One region of the Isachenkonia alkalipeptolytica genome, then DNA from elsewhere that is predicted to be linked to it. Evidence: riboswitches for the same ligand, from Rfam matches in the RefSeq annotation. Region 1 holds a riboswitch; the other holds the start of a gene.
What was found. A riboswitch is a leader RNA that binds a small molecule or an ion and turns the genes downstream of it on or off. The one in region 1 is predicted to bind cyclic di-GMP.
Positions count from the first base shown of each region.

Region 1 (3,197 bases):
TGACCGTGGGTTTGAAGGTCATGGCGGCGGTAAAGTCGGAAAAATAACCGCTGCCCCTTCCGCTGGAAAGCCCCGCTACGGTATAGCCGTTAACGGAACGAATGATATTTGCCATCCTTCGGGTTTGATCGTTATAGGCACTGGGGTAAAAATATTTATGCCAGTAGGTTAAATTTCCCCGGGAATGAAAGCTTACGAATTGGCGAAAATCATACTGTAAGATATATTCCATGTTGGCCTTAACTTCCGGCTCCGAGGCGGCATAGGGGCCACCGTAGTAGGCCTCGGAGGGCTGGTGATTATCGAGCCAACTGGGATATTTCCCCCAAATATCTCGCCACTTTCCACGGTCAAAATCATATACCAAAGCGGGATAGTTTCGATTATGGTCCACCCCGCTGAGGCCGGACTTAAAATGGGAATACCGGGTGCTGTTTACCCTTCTGATGGCCTCCCATCCGGCATCGGTCTCAATGGAACTGGTGCCGACCTTGGCCAGATCAAAACCGTCGGGATTGGGTAGGGGGAGGAAATGAAAAACCGAGTCCTGTAAAATGCTTTCCAAATCAAAGCCGCTAATATTGCTGATATTATAATAATCCCGGGCATAGTCCTCCACCATTCGAAGGACCAGGGGAGGATTTACCGTTTCCCGGGCATGGTTTCCTCCGTCTATGTAATAATGGGTTCTTTCGGTGTTGGCCTCTTCCTTTTCCATATACTCACCGATGTTCTCCGTCATCTGTACCGCAAATAAGGGTTTGTCATCTAAAGACCTTCCGTATTCCACCACCCGCACAATTTCAGGATAGCGCTCCTCTAACTGAAGTGCCCGCCGGTGTAGATCCTTGGATAAATAATCATAGCTTTCATCCACCCGAACGGACCAGGTATACCCGAAGACCGCCACCGTACTCAGAAGAAATAATACGGCTACCGTTACAATCCCTTTTTTCATCCCATCCACCCCTTATAGTTTTTCCTCATCTTCAATTCTTTACCTGCAATCTTTTTTTTGAAGAAATTTGAAAATATATTTCCATTATATCTTATCCCCTTAACCATTGCCATGTCAAAGGTTAAAAGCAGACTTTTTTCCTAGATTATTGGGTTTTACTAATTTTTTTAATTTTTTGTGTTTTAAATATGATTAGTTAGGTATATACTTAATAAGCGATAATAGTTATCACTACAGATTAAGTCTTACTACAATTTCATCTTTGTACGACACACTTGTCAAAGGCAAACCCGCCGAAAGACGGGGACGCAAAGTTTAGAGTCTACCGTGTATTTACTACACTATGACTGTCTGGCTGCCATGGTTATCCATCGGCAGTCTTTTTTTATTCTCACATCGGAAAATTTTAAGCGAAGGCATACCAGGGAGGGATGTTATGGAGGAAGGGTATTCGCAGGCATATCATGTAGAAAGGTTCGTTATAACATAGGATATAAGAAAGAGGTGACGATGATGAAAAAGATATTTAGAAGCAAGAGTATCGCCGTTTTAGTGGCTGTGGCAATGGTATTTACCATTTCTCTATCACCGGCATTTGCAGCTGAAGGTTCCTCCGATGATTCAGAGGCCATGGACAACAACGGTGAAAACAACGTAGAATCAACAACGTCAAGTTCCATTAGTCTTAATAGTGATCACAAAAACACCTATAGCAACGATACTGATATTAGCGTCAAACCCGATGATGACAACGGATTATTAGATGAAGATGATATCTCGGTTGTTTGGCACTTTGTTTTAACCAGATCAGAAAATGAAGATATTTCAGATATCAAGTTGCATGCCGAATTCGAAAATTCCGGTTCCATAACCGCAGATGCTGAACGGCATGGCGATGGAGGCGGAGCGGTTCACTTCTATATTGGAACCAGTGACCATGACACTCTAATCGATGCGGAAGCCACCGGCGTTATAAAACCGGACCAGGGAAATACCAAACTAAACTTAAGCCACTTGGCCTACGATGAGGTGGAACCGGATCCTGAAGGCACCTTAGAAATCACTAAGGAAGTCAATGGAGAACCCGGTGATATCGATGACTTTGAGATCACCATCGAAGGAACCGGCGATGTTGAATACTATGAAGAAACAGAACCCATCTCAGAAGATGAAACCATTAGTATAACCCTTGCACCGGGCACCTATAAGGTTTGGGAAAGTGATGCACAGGGTGCGGATATGGTAGAGTATGATGGGGACATCGAAGATACCAACGATGATTACGTAGAGGTAGTAATTTCAGATGACAGTACTACTGAATTGACTGTGATCAATACTTTTGAAGAACCGGAGGATCCTGAAGGCATCCTAAACATCGAAAAAATCATCGAAGACTTATCCGAGGAACTTCCCGGGATTGCGATTATAGACCCGATAGAACCGGAAGAAATCTTCGAAGTTACCATCGAAAGCCAAGATAACGATGATACTTGGGTTAAGGAAATCGAAGAAGGCGATAACGAGTTTACGTTACCGGAAGGTAGCTACACCCTATGGGAAAGCGAAACCCTAGGCGCCGACCCCTACTATGAAAATGATTCCGATGGTACATCCGATAATGAAGAAATCGCCTTTACCATTGAAGACGGCGAAGTAACGGATATCATCATCACCAATACCTTCCCAGCAGAGATCGTGGAAGGAGAAATTGAAATCGAAAAAATCGTTGACGGCGACGGACCGGAAGAATATGAGGTCTCCATGCAGTGGTACCCCTTCCTAGAAGGCCCAGCATCCGATGACTTCGATGAAGGATTCGTAGCCGCAGAAATGCCCGAGCTAATCCAAGAGACCATCACCGAAGGAACCAACACCTTTAACCTAGAGCCGGGACTATATCACATTTGGGAAAGCGACGACGGCGGCGCCGATGAGGTGGCCTATAACGGAGACATCGAAGACCTTGATCCACCGGAGGCAGAAGAAGGGGTTATGGTCATGGTGGACCCCGAAGGAACAACCTCCATTTCCATTATCAACACCTTTATAGATGATACCACGCCACCGCCAACGCCCACACCGGACCCAACCGGAAGCATTACCATTGAGAAGATCCTAGTAATGGGAGATGGCGTCATTGAAGAAATCGATCAGGACTTTACAGTAAACGTTACCGACGATGATGAATACGACGAGGACCACACACTAGTGGTTGGAGAACCACTAACCATCAATGACT
Region 1 covers NZ_SUMG01000013.1:2,206-5,402, forward strand. The annotation lists gene ISALK_RS10225 (cell wall-binding repeat-containing protein) at 1-958, opposite strand, end outside; cyclic di-GMP riboswitch class I at 1,232-1,321, shown strand; gene ISALK_RS10230 (MSCRAMM family protein) at 1,472-3,197, shown strand, end outside.

Region 2 (3,197 bases), on a different contig from region 1:
CATCGGCCTGAGTCCTACGGTAATATGTAGGTCCGATGCTCCTTTAAACATAACCGTCTTTAGCATTTCGTTAATATCCAGCACCTGTTCATTCCCCCTTTTGATAACTTTTTTTACCCTTCCAAACTATAGGTGATTCGAAGCATCTCTTCGATGGGTATGATTCCTTTTAGGACCAGTTCCTTACTGGCATCCCTCAGGGTGTTCATCCCGTCCCGGATGGCGATATCCTTAATGGAGTCGATATCCTTACCTTCATTGATCATATTTCGAATGGTTCGATCCACCACCATGACTTCATGGACGGCGGTTCTTCCTTTGGTGCCGGAGCCGCCGCATTTGGTGCAGCCCTTTCCTTTATAGATGGTGGTGCCTTCGGGTATGCCGCCCAGGCGGGCATTTCGCTCGTCCACCTCATAAGGCTCTTTGCAGTTGTTACAAACCTTTTTTACCAACCGCTGGGCCATGATGCCCACTACCGATGATGCGATTAAGTACGGGTCCACCCCCATGTTGACCAATCGGCTGATGGTACTGGCGGTATCGTTGGTATGGACGGTACTAAGCACCAAGTGACCGGTGATCGCCGCCCGTATCGCGATGGTTACGGTGTCACTGTCCCGAATCTCACCTACCATGATGATGTCCGGGTCCTGTCGTAGGATGGATCGTAGGCCTGTGGCGAAGGTAAGGTCCGCCTTCGGGTTTACCTGTACCTGGTTTACGCCGTCTAAGGAGTATTCCACCGGGTCTTCTACGGTTACGATGTTTCGGTCTTCCCGGTTCATCTCGGCAAGGACCGTATACAGGGTGGTGGATTTACCACTTCCCGTAGGGCCGGTGACGAGAATAATTCCGTTGGGGTTTCGGGTAATTCTATCAAAAAGCTCTAGGTTTCGCTCGGTAAAGCCCAGTTCCTCCTTGGTTAACATAAAACTGCTTCGATCCAGAATTCGAATTACCACCTTTTCCCCGAAAACCGTGGGAAGGACGGATATTCGCATGTCAATTTCCCTGCCGTCGATGTTTTTTTCCACCCGGCCGTCCTGGGGTTTACGCCGCTCGGAGATGTCCATTTTTCCCATGATCTTGATTCGGGTAACAATCGCCGAGTGGGCGGCCTTGGCCGGGCGCATGACTTCGTGTAAATCGCCGTCGATTCGAAAGCGAACCAATAGTTTCTTCTCGAAGGGTTCGATATGTATATCACTGGCCTGTTGTTTTACTGCCTGGCTCATGATAGAGTTGATCAGCCGTACAACCGGGGCATTGTTGATATCATTTAGGGTGGCTTCATCCAGACCTTCCAGCTCTTTTACGTCGTACTCGCTGGTAAAGTCCTCAATGGCCTTTTGAGCGTCCTGTTTTTCAAAGAAATAATCAATGGCGTCTTCAATTTCTTTGGTTGTTGCGATGACCGGCTCCACTTCCCGACCGGTTGCCAGTTTTACATCATCCATGGCGTAAACGTTTAGAGGATCGTTCATGGCCAGGGTTACGGTTTTTTCTGTTGCCTTTACGGGAATTATAGTATGACGCCGGGCTAAGGCTTCGGTGATCAGATTCGGTACCTCGGATTCGATGGTACCCCGGTCGATTTCCTTTTTTGGAATCCCCAGTTGAAACTCCAGGACTTCGATGATTTCCTCTTCCGTTACAAACTTTTCCTGTACCAGCACTTCTCCCAGTTTCTTTTTATTCTGCTTTTGTATTTTTAAGGCCTGTTCCAAGTTTTCGTTGGTTATGGCCCCTACGTCGACCAACAGGGTGCCCAGTTTTCGTTTTGCAGCCATAAGTCCACCTCTTTGTCCGAATTTTCTGTATCGTTTTCGTGATAATAAAAAAACCAACACTAAGGTTGGCCGGTTGCACTAGCTGCTCCGAATACCCCAAGTGCCCAGTTGTAAGGATATCCTTCTTAGCATCCAATCTATCTGTCCCTTATCTTTCGAAGGAAAACCATCGATTGCTTTATGTGATTTAGATATAGTTCTATTATACTACCTTTGAAAAAATTAACAATCTTTTTTTTGAGAAAATAACATATTTTTCAAAATTATTTAGATTTTTGTCTCCACGTCTTCGTTTCCCCCATTGTTTTCTCTAAAGAAACGATGATTTTGTAATGATCTTTGATTTATGTTATAGTTACCCCGTAGATTTCCCTTTAAACTCCCTTAGAGGATATATTTTGTAATTTATTTTTTCACAAATTACGTCTTTGCTTTCCTGATTTTAGACAAAAAATAAACCCCGGACACGGTAACATCTTAGGGTATTTTTACCTTTTGTTTACCTTGTTTTGCTTTTACTTTTCGATTAGGTTTCCTTTCGCTTCACCAAAATCACTTCATTGCCCGCCCGGTTGTAACAGACGTAGTCCGCCCCTTCCATCATGATTTTTAGGCCCCGTCCCGATTCTAAAAACAGCTCTTCGGGAGGGATGTTGTTGCTTTTTTCCTCCGCCCGCTGAAGTTTTTTGTTGCCGGGAAAGCCCTTGCCGTAGTGTTTGATCCGTACGGAAACCCGTCGGTCACTGAGTTTGGAAAGATTAATGGAAATGCTTCGTTTCCCCTTATTCTCATAGCCGTGAAGCACCGCATTGTTTAAGGCTTCACTGATGGCCATTTCGTATAGGTAATCATCCATCCCCATGCCCTCTTTTAAGATTTTCGAGATCATATCCCGGGTATATTTAATGGTTTCTACGTCTTTTATGCAGATTTTCAACATGGACTTCATCATGATCCTTCGCTCCTTATGGGTCAATTCCTATGATCAACTTATTTACTTTGTTTGTACCCGATTTTTCAGCGGTGTACCACATATTAAGAAAAATTTTCAAAATAACCGGAGAAATTTCAACCATAGGGCATAAAAAAGGGCATAAAAAAACCTTTATGTTTAGAAGAACATAAAGGCATATCCTACCGAAGATAGGATCATGGCCAAGGCAATGGCAAGAACAATGACTCGGCTCAAATTTTTATATTTCCGTGGTTGCAAAGTATTCACTCCTTTTTACAAAAGGTTTTCCTATAATTTTTATTATACCCATTGTAACATATATCCCGGGAAAAAGAAAAGGCGGGAAGAGTCGAAATTTTCTGTAGTATCTTCAGGCTGAATCCGTTATAATGAAGGTATTAGATCTTCGCCGAGAATATCCGGTGTTATCGTAAAAAGACGAATAGGGA
Region 2 covers NZ_SUMG01000002.1:350,211-353,407, forward strand. The annotation lists gene ISALK_RS03385 (type IV pilus twitching motility protein PilT) at 1-84, opposite strand, end outside; gene ISALK_RS03390 (GspE/PulE family protein) at 114-1,793, opposite strand; cyclic di-GMP riboswitch class II at 1,852-1,936, opposite strand; gene ISALK_RS03395 (ATP-binding protein) at 2,320-2,745, opposite strand.
Region 2: linked by a shared signal. The riboswitch ahead of ISALK_RS03390 (GspE/PulE family protein) and the one ahead of ISALK_RS10230 (MSCRAMM family protein) in region 1 are both predicted to bind cyclic di-GMP.